One region of the Alteromonas sp. MmMcT2-2 genome, then DNA from elsewhere that is predicted to be linked to it. Evidence: predicted binding sites of a transcription regulator. Region 1 holds the regulator's gene; each other region holds the start of a gene.

What was found. The regulator FliA, encoded in region 1, starts transcription of late flagellar genes. The targets are predictions, from matches to a motif close to CTAAAGNTNNNNNNNNNNNNGCCGATA.
Region 2: the regulator FliA is predicted to act here: its motif matches at 1,394-1,420, upstream of MHM99_RS18000 (DUF5610 domain-containing protein).
Region 3: the regulator FliA is predicted to act here: its motif matches at 1,762-1,788, upstream of pomA (flagellar motor protein PomA).

Annotation. Positions count from the first base shown of each region.
Region 1 is NZ_JAKRFA010000007.1:102,205-105,488, reverse strand. It holds gene flhF (flagellar biosynthesis protein FlhF) at 1-810, shown strand, start outside; gene MHM99_RS06435 (MinD/ParA family protein) at 816-1,682, shown strand; gene MHM99_RS06430 (RNA polymerase sigma factor FliA) at 1,679-2,410, shown strand; gene cheY (chemotaxis response regulator CheY) at 2,447-2,830, shown strand; gene MHM99_RS06420 (protein phosphatase CheZ) at 2,865-3,284, shown strand, end outside.
Region 2 is NZ_JAKRFA010000046.1:981-4,264, forward strand. It holds gene MHM99_RS18000 (DUF5610 domain-containing protein) at 51-1,364, opposite strand; gene trmA (tRNA (uridine(54)-C5)-methyltransferase TrmA) at 1,540-2,637, shown strand; gene fabR (HTH-type transcriptional repressor FabR) at 2,748-3,284, opposite strand, start outside.
Region 3 is NZ_JAKRFA010000013.1:70,849-74,132, reverse strand. It holds gene MHM99_RS09985 (flagellar motor protein MotB) at 21-950, opposite strand; gene pomA (flagellar motor protein PomA) at 950-1,711, opposite strand; gene xseB (exodeoxyribonuclease VII small subunit) at 2,123-2,365, shown strand; gene MHM99_RS09970 (farnesyl diphosphate synthase) at 2,395-3,284, shown strand, end outside.

The DNA.
Region 1 (3,284 bases):
CATCAATATCTAATCACCCGTTTAACCGATATGGGGTTAAGCAACGCGTTAGCGAAACAGCTTATTAGCTATACGCCGTCACATTACAACGAACGAGATGCATGGGTATATCTTCTTAACCTATTGGCTAATCGCATAAATGTGACAGGAAACGATATACTTAGCGCACAAGGTGCTGTTGCATTAGTAGGACCAACAGGTACCGGTAAAACAACTACCGTTGCGAAACTTGCTGCCCGCTATGCGCAGAAATACGGTGCAGAGTCGGTTGCGATGATCACCATCGATACGTATAGAATTGCCGCCTATGAGCAGCTAGCAACATACGGAAAGATTATTGGCTGCACGGTGAGAAAAGCGCAGACTAGTGAAGAACTTGCGGATTTATTATTCCAACTTCGTCATAAGCGACTAGTATTGATTGATACGGCTGGATTTAGTCAAAGAGACAGTCGATTAATTAAACAAATTAAGCAGTTTGATAACGGACAAATGCCAAATGTTAAGAAATATTTGGTAGCGCAAGCAAATACGCAATATCCTGCTTTGCAGAGAATCATTCAAGCGTATGATGATATTGAACTAAGTGGCTGTATTTTCACGAAGTTAGATGAGTGCTACTCTTTAGGAGAGGTGCTTAGTGCAGCGGTTGAATACCAATTACCGGTTAGTTATGTCACCGATGGTCAAAAAGTACCTGAAGACATTAAGATTGCAGAAGCGAAATCTTTGGTTTCCGCTGCTGCAAAGCTTTATAAAAAGTACGGTTTGAATCATACTAGTGGTAACAACGCAATTAAAACAGCATAGGCAGTATGATTGACGACCAAGCGAGTAGCTTAAGAAAAATGAAGCAATCACGGTTAATCAAAGTAATCGCCGTCACCGGTGGCAAAGGTGGCGTAGGTAAAACAAACATTACATTGAACACCGCTATCGCCATGGCGAAGCAAGGTAAACGTGTAATGGTTCTCGATGCGGACCTCGGTCTTGCTAACGTAGACGTTATGTTAGGTTTGCGTGTTGAGAAAAACTTATCCCACGTGCTTTCCGGCGAATGTACACTTGATGAAGTATTAGTGACCGGTCCGCACGGAATAAAGATTGCCCCTGCCACATCAGGTACGCAGTCGATGGCAGAATTGTCGCCAACGCAACACGCGGGCCTAATTCGTGCATTTAGTGAGCTACGCTCGCAAATTGACGTACTTATCGTTGATACAGCGGCAGGTATTTCAGACATGGTGTTGAGCTTTTCAAAAGCCTCACAAGACATCATGGTCGTTGTGTGTGACGAGCCTACTTCATTGACAGATGCGTATGCATTGATAAAAATTCTGAATAGAGAGCACGGTGTTTTCCGCTTCAAAGTTGTGGCTAATATGGTGCGCGACGTGCGAGAAGGCCAAGAGCTATTTAGTAAATTAAGCAAAGTGACAGGGCGTTTTTTAGATGTTGCACTAGAATTAGTGGCGACTGTACCGTTTGACGAGAACATTCGTAAAGCAGTGCGTAAACAAACAGCCATTGTCGATGCTTACCCAGGTTCACCGGCAGCCGTTGCAATAACACAGTTGGCAAGTAAAGCCTTAACATGGCCTATTCCAGCGCAGCCAGGTGGCCATTTAGAGTTTTTCATTGAACAATTAGTCGCAGAAAAAGCCGTAGGAAGTCAGCGTTGAACAGCAAGGCAGCCGCGTATCAACAACAAACCGATAAAGCGCAGTTAGTCGAAAGACATGCGCCATTGGTTAAGCGTATAGCGCATCACTTGATAGCGCGATTGCCTGCTAGTGTTCTTGTAAACGATTTAATTCAATCAGGCATGATTGGATTATTAGAAGCCGCGCGAAACTTTGATGGTTCAAAAGGAGCCAGCTTTGAAACGTTTGCCGGTATTCGCATTCGCGGTGCTATGCTAGATGAAATTCGCAAAGGGGATTGGACACCGCGTTCAGTCCACCGAAATGGCCGAGCGATCACTGAAGCAATTTCGCAAGTAGAAAGCGAAACAGGCCGAGATGCTAGAGATTCTGATATTGCTGATAAGCTTAATGTAAGCTTGCAGGACTATCACCAAATGCTTAATGAAGTAAATGCCGGAAAGCTGGTAGGTATTGAAGATTTAGGTGTGTCAGAAGATGTTATTTCGACAGAGCAAAATCGAGGTAGCGACGCACCACTGGAAGATTTGATGCAAGGCGCTTTCCAAAAAGCGCTTGCCCATGCAATTACGACATTACCTGAAAGAGAAGCGATTGTACTTTCGCTGTATTATGATGAAGAGCTGAACCTAAGAGAAATTGGTGAGGTTCTTGATGTAAGTGAATCGAGAGTCAGTCAAATTCACAGTCAGGCCATGTTAAAACTCAAATCACGAATGAAGTCGTGGCAAGCTGACGAAGAATAGAAATTAATAACAATTAACCCCTCACTGGAGGCTATTTTGGACAAAAGCATGAAAATTCTCGTGGTCGATGATTTTTCTACCATGAGACGTATCATCAAAAACCTACTTAAAGATTTGGGTTTTTCCAACATCCAGGAAGCGGATGACGGAAGTACTGCATTGCCTATGTTGCAGCAAGGTGATTTCGATTTCGTAGTTACCGATTGGAACATGCCTGGAATGCAGGGTATTGACTTGCTTCGCGCGATTAGAGCCGATGACAAGCTCAAGCACCTACCAGTACTTATGGTTACTGCTGAAGCGAAGAAAGAGCAAATTGTTGCCGCCGCGCAAGCAGGTGTTAATGGCTACGTTGTTAAGCCGTTCACTGCAGCAACACTTAAAGAAAAATTAGATAAAATATTCGAACGTTTAGGTTGATCCAGACGCTCACCAGAGAAATGAGGTTTACTGGATGTCAACGAATGTAAACGTTCCAATTTCGTTGGAAGAAGCAAAACAGCTTGTCACCTACCTTGAAGAGGGTGACAACGCTTCAGCCAATGCCCTACTAGAAGCGGCCTCAATGAAAGAAAACGTTGAGTTATTTGCTGAAGTAGGGAAACTGACGCGTCAGCTCCATGACGCGCTGAATAATTTCCAAATAGACGACCGCATTAAAAATCTCGCGACCGATGATATTCCCGATGCACAATCCCGCCTAACCTACGTAATTGAAGAAACTGAAAAAGCTGCTAATACTACTATGGATGCCGTTGAAGCGAGCATGCCTATAGCTGAAATGCTGTCGGCGCGCATCGAAAAGGTTATGCCTGAGTGGAAGAAGCTGATGAATCGCCAAATAGAGTTGGGTGAATTCAAGGCTTTATGCGCA
Region 2 (3,284 bases), on a different contig from region 1:
AAGCCCGGTTAGCTTTCGCTACCGGGCTTTTATATTAGTAAATAGTTAATTTATTCACTTGTCTCAGCAGATTGAGGAAGTCCATTAAGTAACGTTTGATTAAAAGCGTGAAACCTATTTATAGCAGATACAAGATCTGGCACCTGCACGTCTTTGATCTCATTAATCAACCCACCTATTAAGGTATTATAGTCTTCGTTACTTTCTAACGTACTTTCGGCATTAGCAAAAGTATCCATCATCTTTTCTAGATATTGCGCTATAGGGCTAACCACATTTCCAAACTTCGAATTATCGCTTTTGTCTTCATTGTAATGTTGGATGTTCTCATACGTCTTTAGCACTTCGGTCTGTGTTGTTCTATTTAACTGTAACGCGTAGCCAACTAACTCTTTATCGTCAAAGCCTAAACTTAACGCTTCTTCAAATGCTTTGTCGATGTCACCACTGTAAAAGGTGTCGGCGAGATCCTGAACTTGACCAACTAAATCAGCTATCGACTCTAACTCATCTTCATCAAGCTCGCCTTTTAATGAAAAGCTAATACCGCTTCGCTCATAGTATTGGTACGAAGTTTGTTGTTGGTATGACGCTGAAAAATTGTTTTCACCTTGCTCGTCACTACCGCCTGATTGCTCCTGAGATGCCTGTGCTTGGAAATTAAGTTGTTGAGATGCTTGGAACGAGCGAAGACTCTCAAAACTAAAACTCACTTCGTCGCCATCTTTAGTTCGAATCAGCAAGCTTCCGCTTTTCTCATCCGATGCAGCTACCGCGTTTAAGGACGAAAGCGTTACAGCGTTCGGCTGCTGGCGACCAAATATGTCAGTTTCCAGATCGTTTATTCCTGTATCGATGAGATCGCGGCTTTTTGTCATCCCTTGCTCAATCTCTTCATTCATAAAACCAGCGAGATCTTTTTCTGCCATCGCGAACCCTCGGCTTACGCCTTCTCTCGCTTGGCTAAATAAGCCATTGAGCTTTTCTTCGCTAGCGCCACCGTTTGCCGCACCTCTAATAACGCCACCTACGAACTTAAGTACGTTTCTGGCGACTTTTTCAAAGTCGAACAAACTGTTCGACTTATCTTCGATATTCTTCTCTTTAGTTTCTTGCGGCTTTTGGCCATCTATTTCCAATGCTTGGTTAAGGCTACTGCTAACCACTCGTAAACCAATGCTAGTTTGGCTACTTGAAACAGATACTGATGCCGCTTGTTGTTTCGAAAACTCAGCCGCTTGCTGCAATCCGTCTTGCTGTAACTGCTTTTTCAACATTTCGTTCGGGTGAACTGATGCCTTTTGATCTGCTTTTTGATCAACCTTTTGGTCGCCCATAAAAGCCTTAATTTGACCCACGTTCATAATTTGATCCTCACTATCCTCAATCTTATTATCGGCAAAGAATCAGCATTGTTTAATTTTAATACAGCTTTTTTTCTGGGACATTCTTAGTAATAACGTAGAAGTAGATAGCGCTTGTTGCAGTTATTTTATAAGGGACTACAATTCGCGACCTTAACATTGAATGGAGAATTTTATGACCGCGACCGAACAACAACGCTATCAAGCTCAGTTGGACGAAAAATTAGAACGTCTTACTGCGTTACTTTCTCCGTTCAATGCGCCTGACTTGTCCGTATTCCCATCGCAACCAACGCACTACCGTATGCGCGCCGAATTTAGAGTATGGCATGAAGGCGATGATTTGTTTCACATCATGTTCAACCAGGAAACAAAAGAAAAGTACCGCGTAGATAGCTTTCCTCCTGCTTGTAAAGCAATAAACGATGCTATGGCGCTGTTGCTTGAAGAAGTAAGACCAAATGAAGTGCTAAGAAAGAAGCTTTTTCAAATCGATTATCTTTCTGCACTATCTGGCGAGCTTGTCATCAGCCTTTTATACCATCGTCAACTAGATGAGAAGTGGCAAGAGGCTGCAAAAGAATTAAAGGCGAAACTCGAGGCTCACTTTCCGAAAGTAAACATCATCGGCCGTGCGAGAAAACAAAAGCTTATTATCGACAACGATTTTGTTATTGAGCGCTTACCCGTTAATGGCAAAGAATTCATATTTAAGCATATCGAAAATAGCTTCACTCAGCCCAATGCCGAAGTGAACTGTAGCATGATTGAATGGGCACTAGATTGCGTAAAGCCGCTCTCTGGCGATTTACTGGAGATGTATTGCGGTGCAGGTAACTTCTCACTGCCGCTAGCGCTTCACTTCGATAATGTTGTGGGGACCGAAATAGCCAAGCCCTCTGTACAAGCTGCGCAGTTTAATATTGAACAAAATCAGCTCAACAATGTGAAGATCGTAAGACTCGCCGCTGAAGAATTCACTCAGGCTATGAAAGGTGAACGTACGTTTAGTCGCTTAGAAGGCATTGATCTGAGTACATATAATTTCACAACTGTATTGGTTGACCCACCAAGAGCTGGGTTAGATGAAGACTCGCTTAGAATGATTCAGGATTACGATAATATCGTGTATATCTCGTGTAACCCTGAAACGTTGGCGCAAAACCTTGAGCTTTTGAGTGAAACTCACGACGTTGCTCAATCGGCATTATTCGATCAATTCCCGTTTACTCATCACATTGAGGCTGGCGTTTTACTTACACGCAAAAGCTAGTTTTGGTACAAATTGACAAGGCCTTTGGAGTCACAAAGGCCTATGAAGACGTATTAAAATAAGGTGGCTTTGATTAGAGCAAACGATGTGGACTTAAACCACTAATTCAATTATACGCTTTTTTGCGTTGCACCTAGTTGAACGAAGCGAAGCTGCGCTTTCACTCTCTCACCGATTTCTCGGCGAAGTTTATCGTCTGCTTCTAATGCCTCTGCCCCAGCACTGAATACGAGCCTTACCATAGCATCAGCTTGAAGCTGCGCGCATGCGTATTCTACGCCCTGCTGTTCAATAATGTAGTCGGTCAACTCGTCGATGAAGTGTTGAATCTCTCTAAATACTGCCAACCGATAAGCCGACGACGTACCAGTATGCTCTCGTAGTAATAAACGAAATACGTTTGTATTTGCCGCAATAAATTCCATGAAGGTTTCAACAGAAGTATGTATTACGCCGCCTCCAGAGGCTATCCGCCGCCTTGCCTGACGCATAAGCTGCCGCAATGCTAAACCGGCTTCATCCACCAGCGTTAAACCCAATTCGTCCATATCTTTGAAGTGTCGGTAAAAAGACGTAGGTGCTATACCTGCCTCTCGGGCAACTTCACGCAAGCTGATTGCCGATAAGCTGCGGTTTTCATCGAGCAA
Region 3 (3,284 bases), on a different contig from region 1:
GCTGACACTAGGTCAAAGCACTACTCATCTACAACTGATATAGGCTTAGACAGCATTGGCTTACCCTGATTAATATTAATTTCAACGCGACGATTTTGCGCTCGGTCTGAAGGTGTAGTGGCATTTTCTACAATTGGATCGGTATCTGCCTTACCCACTACCGACATACGACTTTCGTCAAACCCTGGCGCGGTCCGCATGGCTTCAGCGACCGCTACAGCGCGCTGCGCTGACAAGTCCCAATTAGAACGATAGAGTTCATTAGCAATATGCTGACCGTCACTGTGCCCTGAAATTTCGATTTCTCCAGGCACATCCGCCAACAGCGTACCGATTTTTCTCAACACCGGTTGGAATTGGGGCTGCAAAAAGGCTGAGCCCGCCGAGAAGGAACCGTTCTCACGAATTCGAATGGTTAACTGCTGACCCAACGATTCCATTTCCACCGAACCATCTAGAATTTGTTTTTCTAATTGCTGCGCTACTTTTTTCATCAGTTCAGCCATTTGCGACTGATCGGTGCTTTGCTCAGCCGATGAAGACGACTCAGTAGCCGTTTGTTGAGATTGTCCGCCACGCTGCTCGCCGCGCTGCTTCTGCCTTCCGCCGGCAGAGTCTTCGTTACCAGCCTGAAATTCCAGCATTTGTTGGGTCATTTCGTTGGTTTGCTGCTGAATGGACTCAATAGGCGTAGGGTCAGGCTTGCCAGGTCGAAACTCCATTGCAATAACACTGGTACCCTTTGGAATATCTTTTACTTCAATTTTATTTTGCACACCAAAAGCAAACTTCATAGAGCCCGCAATTTGTTTAAACTTCAGTACGTCCATTTCCGAAAACGAAAGTAGCAGTACAAAGAAGCACATAAGCAACGACATCAGGTCTGCGAAGGTTCCCATCCAGGCTGGAAGCCCCTCGGGGGGACATTTTGGGCATTCTTCTTCGGCCATTACTCTTCCTCTGCGCTTCCGCGTTTACTCGCCGCAAGGTAGTTCTTTAATACCCCTTCGATAACACGTGGGTTCTGGCCGTCGGCTATACCCACAATACCGTCAAGAACAAGACTCTGGTTTAACTTCTCTTCTCCAGCTCTTACCGCCAGTTTAAAGGCAATTGGCAAACACACGACGTTGGCAAAAAAGGCACCATAAAGCGTGGTTAATAGCGCTACCGCCATGGCAGGGCCGATGGCTTTAGGGTCATCCATGTTTGAAAGCATGGCAACCAGACCGATCAAAGTACCAATCATACCCATCGCAGGCGCTACGTCACCCATTCCTTTAAATATAGAAGCGCCGAACTCATGCCTTTCCGTTGTCATAGAAATATCTTTAGCTAACGTTTCTCTCACCACTTCAATGTCGTGGCCGTCAACCAGCATGTCCACACCTTTTTGCATGAACTCATTTGAAATTTCCGCTTCTTCTAGTGCCAGAAACCCGCCTTTTCGCGCAGCGTCTGCCATTTCAACAATCTTCTCGATAAGCTCTTCAGGCGTTTCAATTTTGAACATGAATGCTTTGCCAGCAACTTTACCCGCACTGAAGAATTGGCCCAACGTAAACTGAGATAGGACAACAAATAGTGTTCCCCCGAATACAATAAGTATTGATTGCACGTCGATGAACATGCCCAAGCTGCCGCCCAGAATCATAGCCATAACTATGAAACCAATGGCGCCCAACATACCTATGACGGTTGCTAAATCCACTCACTCTTCCCCATTTATGCGCAGTCAGTGCTGTTAGTGTACAAATACCCTATCGGCAAAAGATAGAAATACTAAAACGACATTATTGAAAAATATCACATTTATTTGTTTATTATGAAGTAGGTTCTATGCAAAAGCGCAGCTTTGTCTTTTTTCTAAACTAAAATACCTAGCGCTTTTTTCAGCGCCTTACTTTTTCCTTCACAGTAAATAACACGGTTACTTCTGAAAGGTTAGTGAACCCTGCATCGAATATAGCACAATTTGCTTGTATGTTGCCTTTTGAACTGGATGAAAAAAAAGCTATGTTACTGTGATATAGGCGATATACGGACAAACCATTTGACCCTTGTGCAACCCTCGGTTAATGTGCGCGGTATACGTATTTTGGCCACTATATTGAGTGTTTTTATGACGACAGAAAAAGCATCAGCGTCTTTTGAAGAAACTTTATCAGAACTAGAAGCTATCGTTAACGAAATGGAAAGCGGTGATCTGCCTCTTAATAAAGCACTAGAAAAATTTGAGCGCGGTATAGCACTTTCCCGCCAAGGCCAACAATCTCTTGAAAACGCCGAGCAAAAAGTAAAGATACTGCTCAGTGAACAAGGCGAAGAAACGCTCCACCCTCTTCCTGAAAGTGAACAGCCATAAATCGTTCATTTTTAACTAACAGGCAATCTATGAATTTTTCTGCTTTGCATCAGCAAGTTAAACAGCAAACTGATGCATCTCTTCTTACATTAATTGACGAATTACCCGATTACGCGCCGCGCTTGAAAGACGCAATGCGTCACGCCTTACTTGCTGGCGGTAAACGGATGCGGCCACTACTTGTTCAAGTAGTAGGTAACACCCTAGACGTGCCCAAAAAAGACCAAATGGCTATTAGTATGGCCATTGAATGTGTGCACGCCTACTCGTTAGTCCACGACGATTTACCAGCCATGGACGACGACGACTTGCGCCGCGGTATGCCAACCTGCCATATTGCCTTTGATGAGGCTACCGCTATTTTAGCTGGCGATGCGCTGCAGGCACTTGCATTTACAGTGTTAGCTGATGCGCCATTAAGCACGTATGCTGAAACAAAGCGTAGCCAGTTACTGTCTGTACTTGCGAAAAGTGCGGGTTATATAGGTATGTGCGGTGGGCAAGCTATCGATTTAGCCAGCACCGGCAAAACCATCTCGCTAGAAGAACTAAAACAGCTGCATAGATTGAAAACCGGTGCATTGTTAAAAGCCTGCGTAGAAATGGTCGCCATTGTTAGTGAAGGCTTACTGCCTCAAACTAAAATTGACTTAATGGCTTATGCCGCGGATATTGGGCTAGCTTTCCAAGTTCAAGACGATATTTTAGATGTGGAAGGCAGTAGCGAAAAATTAGGTAAGCCCGCGGGGTCAGACGAAGCGTTAGGGAAAAATACCTTTCCAGCCAAACTTGGTATTACAGGCGCTAAACAAGAATTAGAAATGCTTCACGATAATGCACTTCAAGCATTGGCGCGTTTACCCTACAATACTGACAGTTTAATTGCGTTTAGCGAGCTTTTGGTAAAACGCGACCATTA